DNA from 4 places in the Mesorhizobium sp. CA5 genome. Region 2 is predicted to be linked to each of the others. Evidence: predicted binding sites of a transcription regulator. Region 2 holds the regulator's gene; each other region holds the start of a gene.
The links. The regulator LexA, encoded in region 2, represses DNA repair genes until DNA is damaged. The targets are predictions, from matches to a motif close to TGTTCNNNNTGTGTTCNG.

Region 1: the regulator LexA is predicted to act here: its motif matches at 2,975-2,992, upstream of LB529_RS18350 (sel1 repeat family protein).
Region 3: the regulator LexA is predicted to act here: its motif matches at 1,325-1,342, upstream of recA (recombinase RecA).
Region 4: the regulator LexA is predicted to act here: its motif matches at 1,530-1,547, upstream of parE (DNA topoisomerase IV subunit B).

Annotation. Positions count from the first base shown of each region.
Region 1 is NZ_JAIUHJ010000013.1:120,171-124,394, reverse strand. It holds gene LB529_RS18370 (abortive infection family protein) at 1-33, shown strand, start outside; gene LB529_RS18365 (helix-turn-helix domain-containing protein) at 362-844, shown strand; tRNA gene LB529_RS18360 (tRNA-OTHER) at 859-967, shown strand; gene LB529_RS18355 (ABC transporter substrate-binding protein) at 1,086-2,207, opposite strand; gene LB529_RS18350 (sel1 repeat family protein) at 2,575-2,841, opposite strand; gene LB529_RS18345 (hypothetical protein) at 3,020-3,208, shown strand; gene LB529_RS18340 (DUF2147 domain-containing protein) at 3,278-3,619, shown strand; gene LB529_RS29020 (hypothetical protein) at 3,911-4,045, shown strand; gene LB529_RS18335 (hypothetical protein) at 4,112-4,224, shown strand, end outside.
Region 2 is NZ_JAIUHJ010000003.1:170,568-174,791, forward strand. It holds gene LB529_RS05710 (ComEC/Rec2 family competence protein) at 1-2,294, shown strand, start outside; gene lexA (transcriptional repressor LexA) at 2,331-3,065, opposite strand; gene kynU (kynureninase) at 3,499-4,224, shown strand, end outside.
Region 3 is NZ_JAIUHJ010000009.1:26,927-31,150, forward strand. It holds gene recA (recombinase RecA) at 169-1,266, opposite strand; gene LB529_RS13605 (carbohydrate kinase family protein) at 1,549-2,487, shown strand; gene LB529_RS13610 (pseudouridine-5'-phosphate glycosidase) at 2,530-3,447, shown strand; gene LB529_RS13615 (TfoX/Sxy family protein) at 3,530-3,853, opposite strand; gene LB529_RS13620 (GFA family protein) at 3,943-4,224, shown strand, end outside.
Region 4 is NZ_JAIUHJ010000009.1:169,455-173,678, reverse strand. It holds gene parE (DNA topoisomerase IV subunit B) at 1-1,464, opposite strand, end outside; gene cpaB (Flp pilus assembly protein CpaB) at 1,720-2,634, shown strand; gene LB529_RS14285 (type II and III secretion system protein family protein) at 2,664-4,103, shown strand; gene LB529_RS14280 (hypothetical protein) at 4,108-4,224, shown strand, end outside.

The sequences.
Region 1 (4,224 bases), on a different contig from region 2:
CGCCAAGCTGAGAAGCCGAAGGGCGCGACATGAGCCCAACACCGCTCACCTTCTTCTCGACGGACAACGAGTTTCGCGATAAAAAGGGCCCGGAAACAAGTATTTTTGGCCGAACCGGGAGACTTCTGGACCTCCCTCGCAAGACCAGCATGTCTTCGTCCCGGCGGCGATCATGCCTAGGAGGTCGGAGGTTGCGGCGCCCTGCGAAGCAGGACTTGATATCCCATACCTCACCAAGCTACACCCCCGCTGAACAACCAAGGACGACGTAGGCCCCAGGCCCCTGCGCCTCCCCATGCGATTTGCAAAAGGGACGGCTCGGGGCCATGTGTCGCTCATCGAAACAAAAAGGTCAGCGCGCATGGCAAAGAGCGAAGCGGCCGAGGGCATCAGCCTGAAGGCCAACGAGAAGAAATGGACCAAGGAGCTTTTGGATGCCGGCTGGACCGTCATCCCGAATGTGATCCTCGAGCGGCAGAAGGCGCTTGGCCTCGACGCCATCGACGTCAACATCCTGATGCACATCGCCTCTTACTGGTGGCACCCGGATAACAAGCCGCATCCTTCGAAGAAGACGATCGCGGCAGCGATGGACATCGACCCTCGCACCGTTCAGCGGCGTATCGCCGAAATGGAGAAGGATGGCCTTATCCAGCGCGAGGAGCGGCGCGTTTCGCAGGTCGGCAGCAAATCCAATGTGTACCACCTCGAGGGGCTCATCAAGGCGGCGAAGCCCTACGCCAAGGAGATGGTTCAGATCAAAAAGGCAAAAATCGCGGTCAAGGACGCGATGCGCGCCAAGAAAGGCAAGCCGAAGCTCCATCTCGTGAAGGGGGCAAGCTGACCGTTTACAAGGAATACGGCGTAGCTCAACGGATAGAGCCCCCGCTATCGAGTGAAAATCCGACTTCAGCAATCGGAGAAGTAGCGGTGGGGAGATGCGGGTTCAAGTCCCGCCGCCGGACCAGTCTCCCATTTTCCAAGGGCGACGCCGGTTGACCGGATCCGCTAAAGGATGTCGCGCCCCTAGCGCCCCCCAAAAAATGGCCGGGACAGCCCGGCCATTTCCTCGATAGCAGAACCGATTACGGCTTGATCGGCGCGTATTTGCCGTCGTGCCACTGGTTGATGTCGTAGCTGGCGTTCTTCAGATCGCCCTTCTCGTCGAAGATGACGTCGCCGACCACGGTGCTGATCGGCTTGCCGTCCTTGAGCGCCTCGGCGACCTTGGCCGGATCGTCGGTGCCGGCGCGCTTGACGCCTTCGGCCACAGCCTGGATCACCGCATAGGAGAACAGCGTGAAGCCCTCGGGCGTGAAGCCGCCGGCCTTGATCTTGGCGACCGCGTCCTTCGCTTCAGGCTTGGCCTGCGGGTCCGACGGGAAGACGAACATGGTGCCTTCACCGGCCGGGCCGGCAACCTGCCAGAATTCCGGCGAAGCGATCGAGTCCGGCATGATCAGCTGGAACTTGACGTTCTGCTCGGCCGCCTGACGCAGGATCAGACCCGCCTCGGGGTGATAGCCGCCGAAATAGACGACGTCGGCCTTCAGTTCCTTCAGCTTGGTGACGAGGGCCGAATAGTCCTTCTCACCGGCATTGATGCCCTCGTAATCGACTTCCTTGAGACCGCCGGCATTCATCGTCGCCTTCACGGCGTCGGCAACGCCCTGGCCGTAGGCGCTCTTGTCGTGCAGGACGACAACGTTCTTGCCGGCGTATTTCTTGGCGATCCAGGGGCCGATGAAGGCGCCCTGCGCGTCGTCACGCGTGTAGAGGCGCATGATGGTCGGCCAGCCGGCCTTGGCGGCGGCGTCAGTCAGCACCGGGTTGGACGAGGCGGGGCTCATCATCAGCGTGCCGGCTTCGGCATAGACGGCCGAGGCCGGAATGCTGGAGCCCGAGCAGGCATGGCCGTCGACGAATTTGACGCCGTTGGCGACGATGCGGTTGGCGACCGAGACCGCCTGCTTCGGATCGCACTGGTCGTCTTCGATGTCGAGCTTGATCTGGGAGCCGTTGACGCCGCCAGCCGCATTGATCGCGTCGGCGGCGGCCTGCGCGCCCTGCTTGAACTGGTCACCGATGGTGGCGAGCTGGCCGGTCATGGGGCCGACCACCGAAATGGTGATGTCGTCGGCGAAGGCAACCGGGGCGCTCATCATCAGGCCAAAAGCGGCCGCGCTCAAAATACCCAATTTTTTCATGACTATAAGAACTCCTCCACTTGCGCGTGCCGATCCGGCCGCGCTTCTTCCACAGAGCCGGGACAATTTCACCCTTCGCCGAAACTGTCGAGAGGACAGTGAGGCCGGCTTTGGTTCATTCCGACGAGGATTTCTTGGGCCACGCGCCTGATTACCAAGCGTAATTCAAAAAGCCGCGCCGACCTTGTTTCGGTCGGTCACGGCTTTTGCAGTCGAGCTCCCCAGACGCCCCCGCGCCTGAAACTCGCTCGCTTCCCTGTTTTTTGCGTGGCTTCGGTTGTCTCAACCCGCCACGTTCTCGTTCTTCTTGACCGGCCGTCTTTTCGCGGCCTTGTCCCGATGAGCTCTGAGCGCTACGCGCTGAGGATCAGTGCATCGTCATCCATTCGCGGGCTTCGCGCAGCGCCGTGGCGATCTCGACTTTCGACATGGTGGCCGACAGTTCCGAGCGCAGCTCGGCGGCGCGGGCCGAGCCCTTGATCGCGGCGATGTTGAACCATTTGTGGGCGGCAACGACATCGGTCTCGCAATCGCGGCCCGTCGCATACATCATGCCCAGTTCGAAAAGAATGTCGGCCTGGGCAGTTGCCCCCATGGCGCCGAAGCCGTCTTCAAGCATTTCAAAGCGTGCCATTTCAATCCCCTGTCTGGCTCCCGAGAGCTGCCTCCTTTTCCCTTGGTATTCCTCGGGGCGAGCCGCTCTTTCGATGCTTTCGAGGATGACGGCTGGCCTTGAATCCGTCGTTAAATGGCTTGCTTAATTTGAGGAAAACAAAGCTAAAACAAGAGGTAAACGCGGAAAACCGTTAAGCATGGGAATCCAGCGTTTCAGCCATTTTGCGTCAAATTCGACGAAAATTGCCGGCGGCGGAATCAAGACTTCGCTAACCACGGAAACCGAAGCGTTTTTCGATCGCGTTTATTTTCAGTCGGCCGCGCGGCGAAAATCCTTGCAACCTTCCGTCGCGGCACCGCTTTCGTTTTGGCGGCGGCTGGATTAGCTTTACCTTTGCGTAAGGGGCAGGTAGGCGGACTGGAGCCCGCCGCAACCCTATAGGGAGGTGGACACGATGTTTCGAAAGCTGACTGTGGCCCTTGCGGCCACCTTGATCATGGCGGGCGCCGCATGCGCCGACCCGATCGAAGGCAACTGGAAGACGCAGGCCGGCGACACCGCGGCGATCGGCGGGAGCGGTTCTTTCTCGATCACGCTCAAGACCGGCAAATACGCCGGCAAGACGATCGGCTCGCTGAAGGCGGCCGGCGACAACAAATATGCCGGCAGCATCACCGACCCGGCAAACGACAAGACCTATTCCGGCAAGGCGACGCTCTCGGGCACCGCGCTCAAGATGAGCGGCTGCGTGCTCGGCGGCCTGATCTGCAAGAGCCAGACCTGGCACAAGCTCTGAGCGCCAAACTCCAGACCATACGAGACGGCCAAGGGCGTTTCACCGTTTTTGCGGAACGGTGAAACGCCCTATTTCTTTGTTTGACGCAATCCCAGACGGAAAACCGCTCACACTTTTCCTGGAATTGCTCTACGCGGCCCCGTTTTCTTTTGCAGCGACAGCGCTCCGCCGCGCTCTGGCACCGGCACGGTGCAAGACCCTCGTCAATCAATTTGAACCGCAGATGAATACCGGTCTCAGAACCGGTTCAGAGGCCGTCAGGCATTTTCTCCCGCATTGAAGGAGAGAGAAATGCTTGCCCGTCGCTTTACCATCGTTTGCCTGCTGATGAGCCTGTTCGGCATGCTCTTCGCCATCCTGGTGGCGGAGGCCGGTCATTCGGCCCGCCCTTGGGAACGGCCGGTGCCCGCATTGTCGGCCTCGTGAACCAAATCGAGCGCTGAAACGACAAAGCTTAAAATCGACCAAGCTGGAAACCGGGATACCACCGAAATGAACCGCATCGCCGACAATGCAACGAAGATCCTCCGGCTGCTGCCGCGGGCGATGCTTATCCTGATGCTGCTGGCAGCCCCGGTGCTGGCGGTGCCGATGATGCGGGCCGA
Region 2 (4,224 bases):
CGTCAATAGACACCGTAGGCCGAATCCGCAAACAGCTTGGCCGCGCTTCGCTTCCTGCGTTGCGCCGAGGCATCGCCGTCGCCATGGAGATCGAGCTTGACCGTGGCGTGGGCTTCCTGCTGGTGCCGGTGTTCCTGGCAGCCGGCGTGATCTGTTACTTCTCGCTGAGCGCCGAGCCGGACCTCTACAGGCCGCTTGCGGCGGTCGCCCTGATGGCGGTCTGCGCGGCGGTCTCGCGTTCCCGGCACAGAACGCACCTTGTCTTCATGGCGGCGTTTTTCTGCGCCTTGGGCTTTCTTGCGGCCAAGGTGGAGACCTGGCGGATGGCGACCCCGATGCTGGGTTCCGAAATCCAGACACGGCTGACGGGCCGCCTCGTCACCGCCGAGGCGATGGCCAACGGCCGTGTCCGGCTCACCATAGATCTGATATCCACGGAGCGTCCGAAGCTGCGCTACGCGCCGGACCGCATCAGGCTGTCGGCGCGCAGGATCCCGTCCGACATGTCGGCCGGGTCGATGCTGACCGGCTATGCCAAGCTGCTGCCGCCGACAGGTCCTGTTCGGCCGGACAGCTACGACTTTTCCTTCGACAGCTATTTTGCCGGCATAGGCGCCAGCGGCTTTTTCCTGGGCTATCCGAAACTTGTCGCGCCGACCCCGAGTGCGCCAACGGAGGTGCCGTTTGGCGCGCGCGTGGCATCGGCCATAGAAAATGCTCGCGAGGGGATTGCCGACCACATCAGGAGCAGCATCGGCGGTTCCGAGGGCGAGATCGCGGCGGCGCTGATCGTCGGCGTTCGTGCTGGCATTCCGGAAGCCATCAACGAGTCGATGCGACGGACCGGCATCTACCACATCATTTCGATCTCCGGCCTGCATATGGCGCTGGTCGCCGGCACGATCATGGTGCTTTTGCGCGGCGCCTTCGCGCTGTTTCCGGACTTCTCGTCGCGCCGGCCGGTGAAGAAATATGCCGCTGGCATCGCGCTGGCGTCGATCGCCGCCTATCTCGTGATCTCCGGCATCGTGGTGGCGGCCGAGCGAAGCTTCATCATGCTTGGCGTGATGCTGGTCGCCGTGCTTTTCGACCGCGCGGCGCTGACCATGCGCAACCTGGCGATCTCTGCCATCGCCGTCATCCTGGTCTCGCCGCATGAAGTGGTCGGCCCGAGCTTCCAGATGTCCTTCGCCGCCACCGCCGCCCTGGTCGGCGCCTATGCCGGCTTTGCCGACTATCGCGCCGGCAAAACGACCGCGCCGCCGGCAAAGCGTTCGTTTCTCGGGTTCTTATCGCGAAAACTGGCGATTGGAGCGGGTGGCGCCGCCGTGACGTCGCTCATCGCGGGCAGCGCAACATTGTTGTTTGCCATCTGGCACTTCCAGCGGGTGTCGCCGCTCAGCCTGCTGGCCAATCTGGCGGTCATGCCGATCGTCTCATTGGTCGTCATGCCGTTCGCCGTGCTGAGCGCGCTGGCCATGCCCTTCGGCTTAGACGGTCCCTTCCTCTTTGTCATGGGCAAAGGCCTGACGGCGATGATCGCCATTTCGGCATGGATTTCCGAGCGCTCACCGGTCGACGCCGTGGGGCTGATCTCGATCCAGTCGGTGCTGCTGGCGACGGTCGCGCTGGTCATCGCGACCATGGCTACCACTTGGCTGAGGCTTGCCGCCGTACCTTTCGCGCTCGCTGCGCTGCTGGCCATTCCGCACGTCCGCACACCGGACGTGCTTATCTCGGAGGATGCGCATCTGGTGGCGATGCCGATCGGCGGCGGCGAGCTTGCCGTCAATCGCGAACGCTCCAACGAGTTCACCACCGACAACTGGAAACGGGCGCTGAAAGCCGAGGAGATCGTGCCGCCAGAAAGGTTCGCCAAAGATACGCTGGACATTGCCGATCCCGCCGACCTGCCGCCCGGCTCGCCCTTCTATTGCAGCGGCGATCTCTGCATCGGTCGGCATCCTTCCGGCGCGATCGTCGCGCTCGCCGAGACCCGCGACACCGCCCGGCCGGCCTGCGGCTTCGCCGACCTCATCGTCATCAACGACGCCACGGCCTATAACCCGTGCCGCGATCCGCGTGTGCTCGTCGTCACCAAGCGGCAGCTGGCGCGCGACGGCAGCGCCGCCGTTTTCTTCGATCCGCAATCGGCAACCGCGCGGCCAACCGTCCGCTACGCGGTCGTAGAACCATACCGACCCTGGCACGAGCAGCGGAAATACACGCGCGAGGCGAGGGGACTGGCGCCCTATAAGCAGCCGGAAAAACCAGCCGCCGCACCGGCCCAATAGATTGTCGTTCGGGCGAAGAAGGCCGGGCAGTTCTGCTCAGTAGCGGCGGATAAGTCCGACGAGCTTGCCCTGAACCTTGACCCGATCCGGTCCGAAGATCCGGGTCTCATAGGCCGGGTTGGCGGCCTCGAGCGCGATCGAGGCACCCTTGCGGCGGAAACGCTTAAGCGTCGCCTCCTCATCGTCGACCAGCGCCACCACGATCTCACCCGGGCTTGCCGTGTTCGCATTGCGGATGATGACGGTGTCGCCGTCGAAGATGCCGGCCTCGATCATCGAGTCGCCCTTGACCTCCAACGCGTAATGCTCGCCGCCCATGATCATGTCCGGCGGCACCGAGATCGAATGCGTCTGGTGCTGGATGGCGTCAATCGGCACGCCGGCGGCGATGCGGCCCATCACCGGAATGGATACGGCCGCCGCGGCCTCGTCGTCATTGCTTGGCGTCGGGGTGCGTGATGGAGTCGTCGGCTTGATCTGGCGACTGAGATTGCCTTGGCCGCCCTGGATGACGCTCGGCGAAAACTTCTTCGCGGCATTCAGGCCAGGCGCGATCGAGTCGGGCAGGCGCAGCACTTCCAGCGCGCGCGCCCGATTCGGCAGCCGGCGAATGAAGCCGCGTTCTTCCAGCGCCGTGATCAGCCGGTGGATGCCGGACTTGGAGGCAAGGTCGAGCGCCTCCTTCATCTCATCGAATGATGGAGGAATCCCGCTCTCCTTCAGGCGTTCATGGATGAACATCAGGAGTTCATGTTGTTTGCGCGTCAGCATCGGCGGCCCCCACGGGTTCTGAAACCAGAATCAGAAAAACAAACCCAGAACAAACACTATCTGTTCCAGTTGTGTTCCGCAACCGTTTAAAGTTTAGTGAATTTGTTAAGGCTGCCGAAACAATGTCGCATCCGGTGACGGCCGGCTGCCCCTCCTGGGGCAGCGGCATTGATTCCGCTCGATTTTGGAGTTCCCCTTAAGCTGAAATACAACCCGACACGATCACGAAGCCGTGGTTGGGATCACGTCGGCTCGTACCGTAAGCGCGTGGCACCGTGAACGAAACGAACCCAAAATGCCAACCTTGGCGAAGTTCCGATCCGCAGTCTTCGCCGTCTATGGACCAGCTAACATAGGACCAAAGGTTCTTGCCCTGTCGCCGAGGGTGGTGAGACAACCCCCTTGGCCAGATCGAAATGGAGGCGGCAGCACAATGAGGGGAATTCCTGATCTCGCCGAAGTCGAGGCGATGGATGCCGCGGATCCGCTGCGCGCGACGCGCGATCGCTTCGTCTTGCCGGAAGGCGTCCTATATCTCGACGGCAATTCGCTGGGCGCTGCTTCGATCGACGCCTTCAGCGAGATCGAGACTGCCACGAGGCAGGAATGGGCGCGGGATCTCATCCGCGCCTGGAACACCGCCGGCTGGTTCGATATGCCCATCGAGCTAGGTGACCAGCTAGGACGGCTGATCGGCGCGAAACCCGGCCAGACGGTCGTTTGCGACACGACTTCGATCAATATCTACAAGGTCCTGCATGCGGCACTTGCAATGCGGCCCGAGCGTTCGGTGATCGTTGCCGAGGGCGACAGCTTTCCGACCGACCTCTACATGGCGGAAGGGGTCGCATCGACGCGGTCCGGCACGGTGCTGCGGCTCGAATGCGCAGATGCCCCGACGATAGAAGAGCTGATCGACGATCGCGTCGCGGTCATCCTGGTCAACCACGTCAACTACAAATCCGGCCGGCTGCGCGACATGGCGGCGCTCACCCGCAAGGCTCATGAAGCCGGCGCGCTGATCGCGTGGGACCTCTGCCACACGGCGGGTGCGCTGCCGGTGGATCTCGACGGCTCTAATGCCGATTTCGCCATTGGCTGCACCTACAAGTATCTCAATGGCGGGCCGGGCTCGCCAGCCTTCATCTACGCCGCGAGC
Region 3 (4,224 bases), on a different contig from region 2:
AAAACCGCCGGCGCGAAGGCCGGCGGTTCGGGTACGCAGTACTCAAGAACTCAATTACATAAGCACAAGCCGATAAACCAGGATTGTGGCCGAACTCCGGCTAAGCAAACCAACTGCTCTCGGGCGCCCTCGGACCACGCGGACCCCAAAATCCCCGGGGCACGCCCTTTACAAGGCGCCGGCCTCGTCCTCGAAACCGTCGTCGCCGCCTTCGGAGCCGCCATTCTCGAGGAATTTCTCGGCGATCAGCCCGGCATTCTGGCGCAACGCAAGCTCGACCTCACGCGCCGTGTCGGGATTGTCGCGCAGGAACAGTTTTGCGTTCTCGCGACCCTGGCCGAGGCGCTGGGAATTGTAGGAGAACCAGGCGCCCGACTTCTCGATGACGCCGGCCTTGACGCCGAGATCGATCAGCTCGCCTGTCTTCGACACGCCCTCGCCATACATGATGTCGAACTCGACCACCTTGAAGGGCGGGGCCAGCTTGTTCTTTACCACCTTGACGCGGGTCTGGTTGCCGACGACCTCGTCACGGTCCTTGACCGAGCCGATGCGGCGGATGTCGAGGCGCACCGAGGCGTAGAATTTCAGCGCGTTGCCGCCGGTGGTCGTCTCGGGCGAGCCGAACATGACGCCGATCTTCATGCGGATCTGGTTGATGAAGATGACCATGGTGTTGGAACGCGAGATCGAGGCGGTCAGCTTGCGCAGCGCCTGGCTCATCAGGCGAGCCTGAAGACCGGGCAGCGAATCGCCCATCTCGCCTTCGATTTCAGCGCGCGGCGTCAGTGCCGCCACCGAGTCGACGACCAGCACGTCGATGGCGCCCGAACGCACCAGCGTGTCGCAGATCTCCAGCGCCTGCTCGCCGGTGTCGGGCTGCGAGATCAAAAGGTTCTCGAGGTCGACGCCAAGCTTGCGGGCATAGACCGGATCGAGCGCGTGCTCGGCATCGACGAAGGCGCAGATACCGCCCTTCTTCTGGGCTTCCGCCACCGTGTGCAGCGCCAGCGTCGTCTTGCCCGAGCTTTCCGGCCCGTAGATCTCGATGATGCGGCCGCGCGGCAGGCCGCCGACGCCGAGCGCGATGTCGAGGCCGAGCGAGCCGGTCGGCACGGTTTCGATCTCGACCACCTGCTCGTTGGCGCCGAGCCGCATGATCGAGCCCTTGCCGAACGCGCGCTCGATTTGCGACAGCGCCGCGTCCAGAGCCTTTGATTTGTCCACTGCCTTATCCTCTACAAGCCGCAAAGAATTCTGAGCCATGATACATCACCCCTTGGTCGTCAATGAAGGCCGGACAATCCGTGATCCCTGCTTGTTTTGTACCTTTTTTGTTCTCATTTGGCAAGGGGCAACAAATATCTGAAAAATAATCAATATCTGGATTTGTTCTATTTTTGTCTCACCAGGGCTGGTGCGGAGTGCAACCACGGGTCCAGAAGAGATTTCGATACCCAGCCGTCCGAATCGCGACCCCGATTGCAGGGCGACGCGCAGAAACCTAGTGTGCGCGGCCGCACGATCAACGAAAGTCATCGACCCGAAATGCCGACATCCCCAACAATCCTGGCGCTTGGCGGCGCCCATATCGACCGGCGCGGCCAGGTCTCGGGCGTCTATGTGCCCGCGGCTTCGAATCCCGGCATCATGCGCGAAGACGTCGGCGGCGTGGTTTTCAACGCGCTGCGCAGCGTGGTGAAGCGCGGCGTGTCGGCCTCGCTGATCTCGGTGCGTGGCGGTGACGCTGCGGCGGACACAGTCGCCTCGGCGATCGACAACGCCGGGATAACCGACCTTTCGGTGGTGTTCCTCGACCGCACGACGCCGAGCTACACGGCGCTGATCGATGCCGAAGGCGAGTTGATCGTCGGGCTGGCCGACATGGCGCTCTACGACCTAGCCTTCCCCAAACAAATAAGGCGCGCCAAGGTGCGCGAGGCGATCGCCGCCGCCGACGCCATCCTGTGCGACGCCAACCTGCCGACGGCGGCGCTGGAGCGCCTGGTGGCGTTGGCCGGCGACCGGCCGGTCTTCGCCATCGCCGTCTCGCCGGCCAAGGTCGTTCGCCTGGCGCCGCTGCTCGACGATCTGTCGCTGCTCTTCATGAACCTTCGCGAGGCCGCCGCGCTGGTCGGCGCCGAGCCATACGGCAAGACCCTTGTCGACGCGCTCAGGCGGGTTGGCCTGAATGCCGGCGTGGTCACGTCCGGCAGCGCTCCGGTGCTGGGCTTCGACGATACCGGCATCTTCGAGATCGACCCGCCCGCGCCGCGCAAGGTGGCCGACGTGACCGGCGCCGGCGACGCCTTGACCGGCGCAACCGTCGCCGCCTTGCTGCGCGGCCTGCCGCTGCGTGCAGCACTACGCGAAGGCCTTGCCGCGGCGATGCTCGCCATAGAGAGCCCGCAGGCCGTGCCGTCCTTCACGATCGCCACCTTCACGCAGACGCTTGCCCTTGTGCCGGAGCCGCGGGAAGTGGCATAGGGCCACCACTGCCGAAGCAATCCCTTCGGATCGGAGACAGCCATGACGCCTGACACCGCCCGCCCCTTCGTCGATATCCATCCGCCGGTGTCCGAGGCGCTTGCCGCCGGCCGGCCCGTGGTGGCGCTGGAAAGCACCATCATCACCCACGGCATGCCCTACCCCGACAATGGCGCCATGGCGGCCAAGGTCGAGCAGATCATCATCGACTGCGGCGCGGTACCGGCGACGATCGCCGTGGTCGAGGGCCGCATCAAGATCGGCCTCTCCGACGGCGAGCGCGAATCGCTTGCCATGACGGGCGACGCCATGAAGCTGTCGCGCGCCGATCTCGGCTTCGCGGTCGCTCAAACGCGCACCGGCGGCACCACGGTTGCGGCGACCATGATCGCCGCGCATATGGCCGGCATAAAAGTGTTCGCCACCGGCGGCATTGGCGGCGTCCACAAGGGCGCTGAGAAAAGCTTCGATATCTCGGCCGACCTCGACGAACTGGCGCGCACGCCGGTCATCGTCGTCTCGGCCGGCGCCAAGGCGATTCTCGACATCGAAAAGACGCTGGAAGTGCTGGAAACGCGCGGCGTACCGGTTATCGGCCATGGCTGCGAGACGATGCCCGCCTTCTGGTCGAGGCAGTCGCCCTTCCGCGCACCGCTGACCCTTCATGCGCCGGAAGACATCGCGCATTTCTACCGAACGCGCCAAGCGCTGGGCCTGGGCGGCGGCATCCTCGTCGCCAACCCGGTGCCGCAGAATGACGAAATCCCGGCCGCCGAGATGGACGGCTACATCCAGGCCGCGCAAAAGGCGGCCGAGGCGCTCAACGTCACCGGCAAGGCGGTGACGCCGTTCCTTTTGTCGAAAATCCTTGAGCTGACCGGCGGCCGCAGCCTCAAGACCAACATCGCGCTGGTCGAGAACAATGCGCGGCTGGCGGCGGAGATCGCCAAGGCGTTGTAGAGCGTTCAGGTTGCGGCAGCTCGGCCAACTGCAATGGCCGAGTTCCTTCACACCCCCTCTGTGCCGCCACCATTTCTAACTTTCACTTCCCCGCCCTTCGTCCCGCTTCATAAGCCCGCCGCGCCCACACCGCCATTTCATCGGGATCGTCGAAGGCATCGTCCGGCACGCTCCAATAGGGCATCGCCACCTCCTTGCCGTGGCGCGAGCCGGTATAGGTCCACTGGCGGCAGCCCGCGGCCTCGAAATCGGGGACGGTTTCCTCATCCGCCTTGAGCATCAGCTCGCCACGCACGACGACCGCGACAATGACGCCGTCGCAATAGATGCCCTTGCCGCCGAACAGTTTTCGGATGGCGATCGGTCCAAGGCTTTCGAACAGTTCTTCAAGACGCGCATTATCCATGCCGCGATCATCTCATCGGTCTCCGGCCTTGTCATCGCCGCAACCAAAAGCATGCTGACAGGTTGAAACCTGGAAACGGAGTTCCCGCCATGCCTGTCCTGCTCAAAGGCTCCTGCCGCTGCGGCGCCGTCCGCTTCGAGGTGGAGAGCCACACGCCCGTGCCGTTCATGCTCTGCTACTGCTCGATCTGCCGCAAGCAGCAGGGCGGCGGCGGCTTCGCCATCAATCTCGGCGCCGACTACGAGACGCTTGATATAAGGGGCAAGCGCAGCCTCGGCGTCTATCGCGCCGAAATCGAGGATGACGAGCATCCGCATTGCGAGGTCTCGACCGGCGAGCGCAATTTCTGCCGGAAATGCGGCGCAGCACTC
Region 4 (4,224 bases), on a different contig from region 2:
TGCCTGGCTGGCGCGGTCGCGCGCCTGCTTGGCCGAGCCGCCGGCCGAGTCGCCCTCGACGATGAAGATCTCGGCGCCCGCGGCGGCGTTCTGTGTGCAATCGGCGAGCTTGCCCGGAAGGCGCAGCTTGCGCACCGCGCTCTTGCGCGAGACTTCCTTTTCCTGGCGGCGCCGCACGCGTTCGTCGGCGCGCGCGATGACCCAGTCCAGAAGCTTAGAGGCTTCCTGCGGATTGTCTGCCAGCCAGTGGTCGAACGGGTCGCGAAGGGCGTTTTCAACGATGCGCATTGCCTCGATCGTCGCCAGCCTGTCCTTGGTCTGGCCGACGAATTCCGGCTCGCGGATGAACACCGACAGCATGCCGGCGGCCGAGATCATCACGTCATCGGTGGTGATGATCGAAGCGCGCTTGTTGCCGATGAGGTCGGCGTAAGCGCGCAGTCCGCGCGTCAGCACGTTGCGGAAGCCGGCCTCATGCGTGCCGCCTTCGGGGGTCGGAATGGTGTTGCAATAGGAGTTGAGGAAACCGTCGCCGCCGAACCAGGTCACAGCCCATTCGAGCGAACCGTGGCCGCCCTGCTTGTCGCTCTTCCCGGCGAAAACCTCGCGCGTGACCTGGAATTCGTCGCCCAGCGTCGCCTTGAGATAGTCCTTCAGGCCGCCGGGGAAATGGAACTCGGCCTTTGCCGGCGTCTGATCCTTGTCCTTGATCAGCGACGGATCGCAGGTCCAGCGGATCTCGACGCCGCCGAACAGATAGGCCTTCGAGCGCGTCATGCGGTAAAGGCGCGCCGGTTCGAAGGCGGCGCCCTTGCCGAAAATCTGCTCGTCAGGATGGAAACGGGTCTTCGTGCCGCGGCGGTTGTGGACCTCGCCGAGATGCTCCAATCCACTGACCGGAACGCCGCGCGAAAAACGCTGCCGGTAGAGCTGACGACCCCGCGCGACCTCGACCTCGAGGTGGTCGGACAGCGCATTGACGACCGAGACGCCGACGCCGTGCAAGCCGCCGGAGGTCTCGTAAACCTTGGAGTCGAACTTGCCGCCCGAATGCAGCGTGGTCATGATGACTTCGAGCGCCGGCTTCTTGAATTTCGGATGCGGATCGACCGGGATGCCGCGGCCGTTGTCGGTGACGGTCAGGAAGCCGTCGGCGGAAAGCTCGACGTCGATGAAGGTGGCGTGGCCGGCCACCGCTTCGTCCATCGAATTGTCGATGACCTCGGCGAACAGGTGATGCATCGCCTTGTCGTCGGTGCCGCCGATATACATGCCCGGACGGCGCCGCACCGGCTCGAGCCCTTCCAGCACCTCGATATCGGCGGCGCTGTAGCCCTCGCTGCCGTCGCGGGCGGCGGTCGTACGCTTCGCGGCCTGCACCAGCGGATCGGCGGGCCGCGAGGGCGCGCGCACCGGCTGTGCCGGCTTTTCCATCTTGCCGAAGAGGTCGTTGCTGTCGTCCATGCTGGGCCTAGCGTCCGGTAATGCGAATCATTCCTCGATACTGCCACGCTTTTGGCGGGCGAGCGAGTTCCTGTTCCGTTCAGGGATTCAAACTGTCTCTTATTCCAAAACCATTCGATAACCAAGCCGGCCGAAATAGGGCGGTCGGCGGGTCGCGGGATTCCTGATTCTTTAACATTAACGCCTAGCGTGAGACCCAATTAACAAAAGACCACGGGCGTCAGGGATTCCATTGTGAGGGGCAAGGCCATAACCATGATCGGCATCGCCGCCGTTTTCGGCGCGATCTCGATCTTTGCGGCGGATTTCTGGGTCAAGAGCCAGGCGAAGGCTCAGGCCGAGGTCAAGGTCGTCGTGGCGCCGCAGCAGCCCAAGGTCGAGTTCAAGACCATCGTGGTGGCGCAAGCGCCGCTGCGCTACGGCATGGAGCTTGGACGGCCGCAACTCGCCGAGATTCCGTGGCCGCAGGATTCGCTGCCGCAGGGCGCTTTCCCGACGATCGACAAGCTGCTTGCGGACGGCAGCCGGGTCGTGCTGTCGCCGATCGAGGTCAACGAACCGGTGCTGCTCACCAAGCTGTCGGGACCGAACGGCCGCGCCACGCTTTCCAACATGCTGTCGGCGGGAATGCGGGCCGTCACCATCCGCACCGACGAGATCGCCGGCGTCGGCGGCTTCATCACGCCGGGAGACCGCGTCGACGTCGTGCTGACGCGCGATGCTGGGGACATCCAGGAAGTGTCCAAGAATGCTCAAGGGGCTGCCGGCTCGACCGTCACGTCCGAGATCGTCGTCTCCGATGCCAAGGTGCTCTCGGTCGGACAGGGCGCCGATGAACGCAAGACCGAGCCGCAAGTCGCCAATTCGGTGACCATCGAGGTGACCAACGACGGGGCGCAGAAGGTGGCGCTTGCCCGCACCGTCGGCACGCTGTCGTTGTCGCTGCGGTCGGCCGCCGACGCCAGCGCCAGCGAAAGCGGGCTGACGACCATCTCGTCCTTCGGCGGTTCGGTTGCCGCAAATGCGCAGGCGAGCGCGGCCTCGCTCGTCAATGCGGTGACGAAGGACCAGGATGAGCCGAAATTCAAGACGGTGATCGTGACGCGCGGCGACAAGGTCGAGGAATACAAGGTTCCTTCGCGGCAACCGCCGCAGGAACTGCAGCAATAGCCGGTGGGGACCGGCGGGGACGGGGCAAGATGTTCGGGTTTGATGCATTTCGGACGACCGGGGGATGGCGTCTTCTCGGCGTGATTGCGCTGGCGGCGACAGTGCTTGCCGTCGCCGCGCCGGCAAGGGCGGGCAATGACGTCATCTATGTCTCGGCGAACAAGAACGCCTCGATCAAGGTCGCCAAGGGCAAGCCGAAGACGATCATGACGAGCGCCGCCTTCTACCAGATCGTCATCGGCGACCCGGAGATCGCCAACGTCAACCCGCTGACCGACAAATCCTTCTATGTGCTGGGCAACAACCTGGGTACCACCGGCATTGCCCTGTTCGACCAGAACAAGCAGCTTGTCGGCACCATCGACATCGAGGTGACGCTGGATACCGACCAGCTGGCCAGCACCATCCGCGCCAGCGTGCCCGACGCCAAGATCAAGGTTGGCTCGGCAAACGGGCGCGTCGTGCTGTCGGGCGAAGCCGACGATGCGGTCGCCGCCGACAAAGCCAGCAAGATCGCGTCACGCTTTTCCGGCAATGAGGAAGTCATCAACTCGGTCAACATCTCGTCCTCGCAGCAGGTGCAGCTCAATGTCCGCTTCGTCGAGATCAACCGCCAGGCGGGGCAGGATCTCGGCGCTAAATACGCAGCCAATTTCGCCTATGGCATCGGCAACCGCAAAGTCGTTCTGAACCCGGATGGGGGAAACCTGACGGGGGCCGGAACAGGCGAGATCATCGGCAGCCTGCTGTCGAACGGCGTTTCCATCGACATCGCCATCAAGGCGCTGGAGGAACGCGGCCTGGCGCGGCGGCTGGCGGAGCCGAACCTGATCGCGCGTTCGGGCCAGACGGCGAGCTTCCTTGCCGGCGGCGAGTTCCCGATCCCGGTTTCCGAAGACAATGGCAAGATCAGCGTCACCTACAAGAAGTACGGCGTCGGCCTCGATTTCACGCCGACGGTGCTGAAGGACGGGCTGGTCAGCCTCGACATCGCGCCGGAAGTGTCCTCGATCGACCCGTCCGCTTCCATCCAGGTCAGCAGCGGCATTTCCATTCCGGCCTTCATCGTGCGCCGCGCCAGGACATCGGTCGACCTCAAGAACGGCCAGAGCTTCATGATCGCCGGCCTCCTGCAGTCGCAGAACGACATCACGACATCGCGGGTACCGGGGATCGGCAAGCTGCCGGTGCTCGGCCCGTTGTTTTCCTCGAAGTCCTATCAGCGGCGCGAAACCGATCTGGTGATCATCGTCACGCCCTACTTGGTCAAGCCGGTCGATCCCTCGAAGAAGATGGTCGAGCCGACCGACGGCACCCAGCCGGCAAGTCCCGCCGACTATTTCCTGAACAACACCGAAGAAGTGAACGCCTCGGCGTCAAAGCGTCCGGTGGCGCTGGCTGACGGCAGCGCCGCCCGCCCGGTGGCTGCCGCCACGTCCGGCCACTTCCTCGATCTGCCAAAGGATTAAGGCCATGCGCATACCCGTTTGCATCGCTCTGCTGCTCGCCGGTTTCGCCGGCGGTTGCACCAGCGACGACTATGTACGCGCCGAAGGGGTGACCTTGGCGGCCGGCAACGCGCAGGCGTCC